Regions from separate parts of the Actinomadura miaoliensis genome, predicted to be linked through region 2. Evidence: riboswitches for the same ligand, from Rfam matches in the RefSeq annotation. Region 2 holds a riboswitch; the other holds the start of a gene.
What was found. A riboswitch is a leader RNA that binds a small molecule or an ion and turns the genes downstream of it on or off. The one in region 2 is predicted to bind thiamine pyrophosphate.
Positions count from the first base shown of each region.

Region 1: another riboswitch for thiamine pyrophosphate. It lies ahead of thiC (phosphomethylpyrimidine synthase ThiC); the one in region 2 lies ahead of thiO (glycine oxidase ThiO).

Region 1 is NZ_BAAAZG010000008.1:56,308-61,460, reverse strand. Features, by position in the region: gene ABD811_RS09495 (FUSC family protein) at 1-1,099, opposite strand, end outside; gene thiC (phosphomethylpyrimidine synthase ThiC) at 1,243-2,994, opposite strand; TPP riboswitch at 2,992-3,103, opposite strand; gene ABD811_RS09485 (NUDIX hydrolase) at 3,111-3,656, opposite strand; gene clsA (cardiolipin synthase ClsA) at 3,865-4,686, shown strand; gene ABD811_RS09475 (sugar phosphate nucleotidyltransferase) at 4,683-5,153, shown strand, end outside.
Region 2 is NZ_BAAAZG010000051.1:71,154-76,306, reverse strand. Features, by position in the region: gene ABD811_RS32310 (Rv2175c family DNA-binding protein) at 47-421, opposite strand; gene ABD811_RS32305 (NAD(P)/FAD-dependent oxidoreductase) at 527-1,729, opposite strand; TPP riboswitch at 1,833-1,946, shown strand; gene thiO (glycine oxidase ThiO) at 1,938-3,059, shown strand; gene thiS (sulfur carrier protein ThiS) at 3,056-3,262, shown strand; gene ABD811_RS32290 (thiazole synthase) at 3,364-4,119, shown strand; gene ABD811_RS32285 (DMT family transporter) at 4,279-5,153, shown strand, end outside.

The DNA of each region.
Region 1 (5,153 bases), on a different contig from region 2:
GAGGCGTGCAGACGTTGTCCAGCAGCAGGCCGCTCAGCCGCAGCAGCTCCTTGCGGGGGTCCCACAGACCGGGCGCGTCGGTGCCCGCCCCGCGGTACGGCTGCTCCAGCCACTGCTGCAGCCCGCGCGCCTCGGCCGCGTCGTCCCCCGACCCGTCGGGCAGGCTCCGCACCAGCCCGGCCAGCATGTCCAGCTGCCGGGCGTAGCCGTCCCGGAAACCCGCGTCGAGGAGCGCGCCGCCCGGATCGGTCCGCGACGCCTCCCGCAGCGCGTCGGCGATCGAGCGCACGTACGTCGCGGTGTGGTCGAGGGTGTCCATCAGCCGCAGCGACCGCCAGGCGCCGGGCCCGTCGGCCCGCCGCCGGCGCAGCTTGACGCGGGGATTGGCGCGCAGGCTGTCGCGGCCCTGCTCGCACGCCCGGTACGCGCCGTCGTGGCTGTGGCGCAGCCGCCGTTCGCGTTCCCCCCACCGGGTCCACCCGTCCTCCGCGTCGCCGGCGCCGGGCGGCCGGGTCAGGGACGCCAGCTCCTCCAGCGCGCACGCCAGCTGCTCCTTGAGGTCCCGGACGGCGGCGTCGGCGCGTCCGATGTGCAGGGGCGGGAAGACCAGCGTGTTGACCGCCAGCCCCACGGCCAGGCCCACCCCCACGTCGCCCAGCCGCGGCACCACGTACGACATGACCTCGTGCCCGCCGACGAGCAGCGCGAACAACGCCGTGAACGGCACCTGCGGCGCCTGGTCCCCGAACCCGTGCCAGCTCGACACCAGCAGCGCGACGGCCACCACCACCGCGATGCCGGCCGGGTTCGGCCCGACCGTCATCCCGACCGGGATCGCCAGCAGCGCGCCGACGAGGAACCCGGCCGCGTACGCCAGGCTCTCGCGCAACGAGCGCGCCACCGTTGGGTACACGCCGAGCAACGCCGCCAGCGGCGCGAAGTACGGCTGCCGATGCCCCATCAGGTACCGGGCCGCCAGCCACGCCAGCACGGACGCCAGCACGGCCTTGACCACGATGTGCAGCCGTCCCCGCCAGTAGTGCCACCGGCCGGGCGTCGCCGCCGCCCGCCGGACCACCTCGTCCACTCGACCCGTCACACGATCCGCTCCAAGCACGCGAGGCCCATTACCCGGCCGGAACGCGCCTATCCGGGCACGAAGTGTGATCCGGAGCGTCCCGTCCGTCCCGGACGCGGCGACGCCCGGGACGGACGGGACGGACGGGACGGACGGGCGGCGGGTCAGGCGTCCGACGGGGTGATCGGCAGGTAGACGCGGCCGCCGGACGCGGTGAACTCGGCGGCCTTCTCACGCATCCCCGCCGCCAGCGCCTCGGACTCGGGCAGCGCCCGCTCCTCGGCGTACCGGCGCACGTCCTGTGTGATCTTCATCGCACAGAAGTGCGGCCCGCACATCGAGCAGAAGTGCGCCGTCTTGGCGGGCTCGGCCGGGAGCGTCTCGTCGTGGAAGGCGCGGGCGGTGTCGGGGTCAAGGGAGAGGTTGAACTGGTCCTCCCAGCGGAACTCGAACCGCGCGTCCGACAGCGCGTCGTCCCACGCCTGCGCGCCCGGATGGCCCTTGGCCAGGTCCGCGGCGTGCGCGGCGATCTTGTAGGCGATCACGCCCGCCTTGACGTCGTCGCGGTCCGGCAGGCCCAGGTGCTCCTTGGGCGTGACGTAGCACAGCATCGCGGTGCCGTACCAGCCGATCATCGCCGCGCCGATCGCGGAGGTGATGTGGTCGTAGCCGGGCGCGATGTCGGTGGTCAGCGGGCCCAGCGTGTAGAACGGCGCCCCGTCGCACAGCTCCCGCTGCAGGTCGACGTTCTCCTTGATCTTGTGCATGGGGACGTGCCCCGGACCCTCGTTCATCACCTGGTTGTCGTACTCGGCGGCGATCCGGGTGAGCTCGCCCTGCGTGCGCAGCTCGGCGAACTGCGCCTCGTCGTTGGCGTCGGCGATCGACCCGGGGCGCAGCCCGTCGCCCAGCGACCAGGTGATGTCGTAGGCGGCGAAGATCTCGCACAGCTCGCGGAAGTTGGTGTAGAGGAAGTTCTCCTCGTGGTGCGCCAGGCACCACGCCGCCATGATCGACCCGCCGCGCGACACGATGCCGGTCTTGCGGCGCGCGGTCAGCGGGACGTACCGCAGCAGCACCCCGGCGTGCACGGTCATGTAGTCCACGCCCTGCTCGGCCTGCTCGATGACGGTGTCGCGGAAGATCTCGTAGGTCAGCTCGGCCGGGTCGCCGCCGACCTTCTCCAGCGCCTGGTACAGCGGCACCGTCCCCACCGGGACGGGCGAGTTGCGCAGGATCCACTCGCGCGTGGTGTGGATGTCGCGTCCGGTGGACAGGTCCATGACCGTGTCGGCGCCCCACCGCGTCGCCCAGGTCATCTTCTCCACCTCCTCCTCGATGGAGGAGGTCACCGCGGAATTGCCGATGTTCGCGTTGACCTTGCAGAGGAAGCGCGAGCCGATCACCATCGGCTCGGACTCGGGATGGTTGACGTTGGCGGGCAGCACCGCCCGTCCCGCCGCCAGTTCCGCGCGGACCACCTCGGGCGCCACCCCCTCGCGCAGCGCCGCGAACTCCATCTCCGGTGTGATCTCCCCGCGCCGCGCGTACGCCCGCTGCGTCACCGCCCCGCCGGTGGCCCGGCGCGGCCGGCGCGGCGGGAAGGCCCCCTGGTCACGCAGCGGATCGGCGGACCGGCGGCCATCGTCCTCCAGACGGACGGGCCGCCCCTCGTACTCGGCGGTGTCGCCGCGTTCGGCGATCCACCCGGCCCGCAGGGCGGGCAGGCCGCGCCGCACGTCGACGACGTGGCCCGGATCGGTGTACGGCCCGGAGGTGTCGTACAGCACCACCGTCGCGCCGTTGGTCAGCGCCACCTCCCGCATGGGGACGCGCACGTCGGGACGCGACCCGACGAGATACGTCTTGCGGGCGGGACGGGCGTCGTGGACAGGTGTGGACACGCTGTCGGTCATGATGACGTGATCTCTCCCTACGCCGGCATTACCCGGTCAGGTTCCAGCGGTCGGCGGCCGTCTCAGCCGCGATCTCAGCCCGGTTCGCCGGGCCCCCGCGATCTGTCGCGCCGACGCTAACCCGCCGCACCCCCGTTGCCGCAACCCCGGGACATGAGGTAAAGCAGCGCCGCCGCCGTCGACCCCGAGCCGATCTCGCCCCGGGCCGCCAGCTCCGGCGCGGATGCCAGCGGGACCCACTCGATCCGCTCGGCCTCCACGTCGCTCGGATCGCCCGCGCGCTCGGCGCCGTCGGCGGTGAAGATGTGATGAACGCCATCGTGCACGCCCGGCGACGGGTGGACGTCCAGCAGATGCCGCAGCGGGCCCGGGCGCCACCCGGTCTCCTCGACCAGCTCGCGGGCGGCGGCGTCGGCGGGGTCCTCACCCGGCTCGACCCGCCCGCCGGGGATCTCCCAGCCCCACCGGTCGGTGATGAACCGGTGCCGCCAGATCAGCAGCACACGGCCGTGTCCGTCCAGCGCGGCGACGCCGGCGGCCGGACGCACCCGCAGCAGATGGTGGTCGAAGCGCCGCCCGTCGGGCAGCTCCACGTCGGCCAGCCGGACGGACATGAAGGGGCTGTCATAGACGGTCCGCTCGCCGTGCAGGGTCCATCGCATGGGCCGGACGCTATCGGGGGCTTTCGCAAGCTGACCGGTAGGGTCAGGATCTAGGGGACAGAGATGCGTGTCCTGCCTGGCCGGTGGGCCCGGACCGAGGAGAGCGAGCGCGTCAGTGATGGCAGTCGTTGGCGGGGGGACGGGGGGCGTGACGCCCCGAGCCGGACGTGGAGCGTCGCCACCCGGTGCACCGGGGGCCGGGGGGCCGCTGCGCGAGCAGCCGCCTCCCGAGAGGGACGACTTCGCGACGGCGTCCGGCCGGATCTGGACGATACCGAACATCCTGAGCTTCGCGCGCCTGCTCGGCGTGCCGCTGTTCCTGTGGCTGGTACTGGTCGGCGCCGACTGGTGGGCGCTGGGCGTGCTGGTGTTCGCGGGCCTGTCGGACTGGCTGGACGGCCGCCTGGCGCGCGCCCTCAACCAGACCAGCAAGCTCGGCATGGTGCTGGACCCGGCCGCCGACCGGCTCTACATCCTGGTCACCCTGATCGGCCTGACCGTCCGCGACGTGATCCCGCTGTGGCTGGTGATCCTGCTGGTCGCCCGGGAGGTCGCGATCACGCCGATCATGCCGCTGATGCGGCGCCTGGGATACGGCGGGACGCTGCCGGTGCACTTCGTGGGCAAGGCCGCCACGCTGTGCCTGCTGTACGCCTTCCCGCTGCTGCTGCTGGGCGACCACGACGGCGCCGTGGCCACCACCGCCAAGATCGTCGGCTGGTGCTTCGCGATCTGGGGGACGGGCCTGTACTGGTGGGCCGCGGCCCTGTACTGGTGGCAGACGCGGCAGCTCATGCTGGCCGGGCCCGCCGGGGACGTCCCCGCCGCGGAACGAACCGGTGGGGAACGAACCGGGGGAGAACCAACCGGCGGGGAACGAACCGGCCGGGACGGGGAAGAACCCACGGGGGAGGCGCCCACGGGTGAACCGCCCGGGCGGCACCAGCACGGCGACGCGTCCGGCGCGCCGCCTCCGGCGGACGGGAGCCCCCCGTCCGGTGAACAGGAGGGAGCGGATACACCCCGATGAAGGCCGTCGTGATGGCGGGCGGTGAGGGGACGCGGCTGCGCCCGATGACCGCCAACCAGCCCAAGCCCCTGCTCCCGCTCGTCAACCGGCCGATCATGGAACACGTGCTGCGGCTGCTCAAACGGCACGGGTTCACCGAGACCGTGGTGACCGTGCAGTTCCTGGCCGCGCTGATCCGCAACTACTTCGGCGACGGTGAGGAGCTGGGCATGGCGCTCAGCTACGCCACCGAGGACGTGCCGCTGGGCACCGCCGGCAGCGTCAAGAACGCCCAGGAGGCGCTGCGCGACGACCGCTTCCTGGTGATCTCCGGGGACGCGCTCACCGACATCGACCTGACCGACATGGTCCGCGCGCACGAGCGCAACGGCGCCCTGGTCACCATCGGGCTCAAGCGGGTGCCCGACCCGCTGGAGTTCGGCATCATCATCGTGGACGACGAGGGCCGCGTCCAGCGGTTCCTGGAG
Region 2 (5,153 bases):
ACCGGCCGTGCGGCGGCCGGTGCGCACTTGTCCGGTTGCGTTCTGCCTAGAAGGCCAGGGCCTGGGCGCGGCGGCGGACCTCGGTGCCGCGGTTCTCGCTGAGGGCCTGGACCGGGGTGCCCGGGAGGGTGTCGTCGGCGGTGAACAGCCACCGCAGCGTCTCGAGGTCGCTGAAGCCCGCGTCCGACAGCACCGTCAGCGTGCCGGACAGTCCCTTGATCACTTGGCCGTCCCGCAGGAACGCGGCGGGGACCATGAGCTGGCCCTCGCGGCGGACGGCCAGCAGCTTGCGCTCGGCGAGCAGCTGCTTGATCCTGCTGTGCTTGACTCCCAGCCGCGCGGCCACCTCCTTGAGGGTGAGCCACTCCCCCGCCAGGGCGTCGGTCCGGGGATCGAGATCGCGCTCAACGGTTGCGTGCATCTGCGTCACGCCCCCTGCCTACCACGCCCCCGCTCCTCTCAAACCCCGCCGCTTCCCGGAAGGCCGCCGGGCGCCGCCGGCGTCGCGGCGCCGTCACGTGCGCCGTCACGGCTTCACCGTCTCGCGGACGGGACGCTCGGGGTCGGCGAGCAGGTCCGGGTCGACCGGCGTGCCCGCGGTCATCACGCGGCGCGCCTGCACCAGGTCGCGGGGACGGTCGACGGTGAGGATCGCGTCCAGGCGGTCGCCGGTGAGCCAGCACACCGACCACTTGGAGCCGTCGGGGTCGCCCCGGTACAGCGTGCGCTCGGCCACCGGGTGGTGGCCCGCGTACTGCACCATCCGGCCGAACTGCTCGGACCAGAAGTACGGCACGGGGTCGTACTCGGCGTCCTCCCCGACCAGGGTGGCGGCCGCGACGGCGGGGGCGTTGAGGGCGGTGTCCCAGTGCTCGACGAGCAGGCGCCGCCCGTACCTGTTCGACCACCAGGCGGCGCAGTCGCCCACCGCCACGATGTCGGACCGCGGGGTGCCCGCGACGGTGACGCGGAACGCGGCGTCGGTCGCCACGCCGCCGTCGATCTCCACGCCGGAGCCGTCCAGCCAGCCCAGCTCGGGGCGGACGCCGACGCCGACCACGATCGCGTCGGCGGCGACGCGGTCGCCGTCGGCCAGCAGCAGCGACCCGGGCTCGACGGCGGCGACCTTGACGCCCGTGCGCAGCTCCACGCCGGCCTCGCCGTACCAGCGGGCCGTCAGCGCCCCGACCTCCGGGCCGATGGCGCCCGACAGGGGGGCGTCAGCGGCCTCCACCACCGTGACCGAGCAGCCCTTCCTGGCGGCGGTGGTGGCGACCTCCGCGCCGATCCAGCCCGCGCCCACGATGACGAGGCGGACGCCGGGCGTCAGCCGCGCGCGCAGGTCGCGGGCGTCGTCGATGGTGCGCAGCACGTGCTGGGCGCCGTGGCCGGGCAGGGTGATGGGCGTGGCGCCGGTGGCGATGACCAGCCCGTCGAACTCCAGCTCGCCGGCGGTGGTGACGACGGTGCCGCCGCGCGGGTCGCCGGGCCGCAGCGCGGTGGCGCGCTCGCCGAGCAGCGTCTCGCAGCGCAGGTCGTCCCAGTCGACCTCGACGGTGGTGTCGTCGGCGTCGCCCGCCAGCACCGCCTTGGACAGCGGCGGCCGGTCGTAGGGCCGGTGCCGCTCGGCCGAGACGAGGATCACCTCTCCCTCGTGCCCCTTGCGGCGCAGGGCCTCCACCGCCCGCACGCCCGCCAGCCCGCCGCCCACCACGATCACCCTGTTCATGAAGGCTCACCTTAGTCCGCCCGGTTCCGGCCGCTTCGGACGGCCGTCCGCCACGCGCATGCCCGCACACGGGACCGGACTAATGGGACGTAGGGTGGTACATGCGAGAAACCGCGGGAGTCCGGTACGACCGGGCTGAGAGGGCGGCTGTGCGGGCCGCCGACCGCCAGGACCTGATCCGGATCATGCCGGCGAAGGGAGTGCACACTTGGAGATCGTGATCATCGGGGCCGGGGTCGTCGGGCTGGCCACGGCCTGGCGGACGGCCGCGCGCGGCGCGTCGGTCACCCTGGTCGACCCCGATCCGGCGAGCGGCGCGTCGGCCGTCGCCGCCGGGATGCTGACCCCCGTCAGCGAGCTGACCTACGGCGAGGAGCCGCTGCTGCGGCTGGGCCTGACGTCCCTGGCGCGCTACCCGGCGTTCGTCGCCGAGCTGGAGGAGCTGACCGGGGCCGACACCGGACTGCGCACCGACGGCGTCCTGCAGGTCGCCTTCGACGCCGACGACCTGGCGTACCTGGACGACCTGCGCCGTTTCCAGGAGACGCTGGGGCTGAGCCCGCAGACGCTGACCGGACGGGAGTGCCGCCGGCAGGAGCCCATGCTGGCGCCGGGCGTGCGTGGCGGGCTGCTCGTCCCCGAGGACGGCTCGATCGACCCGCGCAGGCTGACCCCCGCGCTGCTGGCCGCGGCCGAGAAGCTGGGCGTGCGGCTGGTCCGGCGGCGCGCCGAGGCCGTGCTGGTCGAGCGCGACGCCGTCGCCGGCGTGCGGCTGGACGACGGCTCGCGGCTGCCCGCCGACCGGGTGCTGCTGGCGGCCGGGCCGTGGTCGTCCGACATCGGCGGCCTGCCGCCCGGGACCGTTCCACCGGTGCGTCCGGTGAAGGGCCAGGTGCTGCGGCTGCGCACCCGGGTGCCGTTCCTGCGGCGCTGCACGCGCGGGCTGGTGAAGGGCTCGTCGATCTACCTGGTGCCGCGTGCCGACGGGGAGATCGTGGTCGGCGCCACCCAGGAGGAGATGGGCTTCGACACCCGCGTCACCGCCGGGGGCCTGTGGGAGCTGCTGCGCGACGCGCGCGAGCTGCTGCCCGGCATCACCGAGCTGGAGTTCGCCGAGGTGTCGGCGGGGCTGCGCCCCGGCTCGCCCGACAACGCGCCGGTGCTCGGCCCGTCCGCGCTGCCGGGGCTGGTGCTGGGCACCGGGCACTTCCGCAACGGCATCCTGCTGACGCCGGTCAGCGCGGACGCCCTCACCGAGACGCTGCTGGACGGGACGGTGCCCGAGGAGGCCCGTCCCTTCACCCCCGATCGCTTCGAGGTCACGGCATGAAGGTCAAGGTCATCGTCAACGGGCAGGCGCGCGAGGTGCCCGAGGGCACCAGCGTGGCCGAGCTGGTGTCGTCCGTCGCCCCCGCCGTCTCCGGCGTGGCGGCGGCGCTCAACGACGAGGTGGTACGGCGCTCCGACTGGGACGCCACGACGCTACGGGAGGCGGATCGGCTCGAGGTGCTGACCGCCGTGCAGGGAGGTTGACGGTGCGAGAGCAGACGGCCCACACGACTCCGGCCGGCACGGCCGCGGCGGGCCGGGCCCCGGGCGGCGAGGCCCCGGACGGCGGCGCGGACCGGCTCGTCATCGCGGGCGAGGAGTTCGGCTCCAGGCTGATCATGGGCACCGGCGGCGCGCCCAGCATGCACGTGCTGCGCGAGGCGCTGACCGCGTCCGGGACCGAGCTGACCACCGTCGCCATGCGCCGCGTCGACCCGGCGGCGCGCGGCTCGGTGCTGGACGTGCTGCGCGAGTGCGGCATCCGGGTGCTGCCCAACACGGCGGGCTGCTTCACGGCGGGCGAGGCCGTGCTGACGGCCAAGCTGGCCCGCGAGGCGCTGCACACCAACTGGGTGAAGCTGGAGGTGATCGCCGACGAGCGCACCCTGCTGCCCGACCCGATCGAGCTGGTGGACGCGGCCGAGCAGCTCGTGGACGACGGCTTCGTGGTGCTGCCCTACACCAACGACGACCCGGTGCTGGCGCGCCGCCTGGAGCAGGCGGGCTGCGCCGCGGTGATGCCGCTGGGCTCGCCGATCGGCTCGGGGCTGGGCATCCGCAACCCGCACAACATCGAGCTGATCGTCGAGCAGGCGAACGTGCCGGTGGTGCTGGACGCGGGCCTGGGCACCGCCAGCGACGCCGCGCTGGCCATGGAGCTCGGCTGCGACGCGGTGCTGCTGGCGACCGCCGTCACCCGCGCGCAGCATCCCGCCGTGATGGCCGCCGCCATGCGGCACGCCGTGGAGGCCGGGCGGCTGGCGCGGCTGGCGGGGCGGATCCCCAAGCGCCGCTACGCGCAGGCGTCGTCCCCCTGGGAGGGCATCAGCACCGGCGCCTGACCCTTCATGAAGGATCGCTAAACGCATCCCTGTAGAAAGATTCGCTGGACCTGAAAGATCGGCGGACGCAGACTGATCCACGTTCTCCCCCGTCCCGCGCCCTGACCGGCGGGAACGCTTCGGGGTTCATGGAAACGTCCGCTTTCTAAGGTGCAGCGCATGGAACGACAGACAGAGGCGGCGGCCCGGCCGCCGGTGGACCGGCGTGCCGTGGCCGCCGCGGCGTTCACGGTCGTGATGTGGGCGTCGGCGTTCGTGGCGATCCGCAGCGCGGGCCGGGAGTTCTCGCCGGGCGCGCTGGCGCTGGGCCGCCTGCTGGCGGGTTCGGCCACGCTCCTGCTGCTGTGCCTGGTGCGCCGGGAGGGCCTGCCGCCGCGCGCCGCCTGGCCCGGCGTCCTGGTGTCCGGGGTGCTGTGGTTCGGTGTCTACAACGTGGCCCTGAACTGGGGCGAGCAGGAGGTGGACGCGGGCACCGCCGCGATGGTGGTCAACGTCGGCCCGATCCTCATCGCACTGCTGGGCGGCTGGCTGCTCAAGGAGGGGCTGCCGGCGCGCCTGCTGGCCGGGATCGCGGTGTCGTTCACCGGCGCCGCCGTGGTGGGCGTCTCCCTGTCGGACGGCGGCCCGGACGGCGGGTCCGCGGCGCTGGGCGTGGTGCTGTGCCTGCTGGCGGCCGTCACCTACGCGGCGGGAGTGGTGAGCCAGAAGCCCGCGCTGAGGCACGGCTCCCCGCTGCAGGTCACCGCGTACGGCTGCGTGGTGGGGACGATCGCCTGCCTGCCGTTCTCCGGGCGGCTGGCCGGGGAGCTGGCCGACGCGCCCCTGTCGGCGACGCTGAACATGGTGTACCTGGGGGTCTTCCCGACCGCCCTGGCGTTCACCACCTGGGCGTACGCGCTGGCCCGCACCTCGGCGGGCAAGATGGGCGCGACCACCTACGCCGCTCCCGCCCTGGTGGTGCTGATGTCGTGGACGCTGCTGGGCGAGGTGCCGGGGCCGTTCACCCTCGCGGGCGGCGTGCTGTGCCTGGCCGG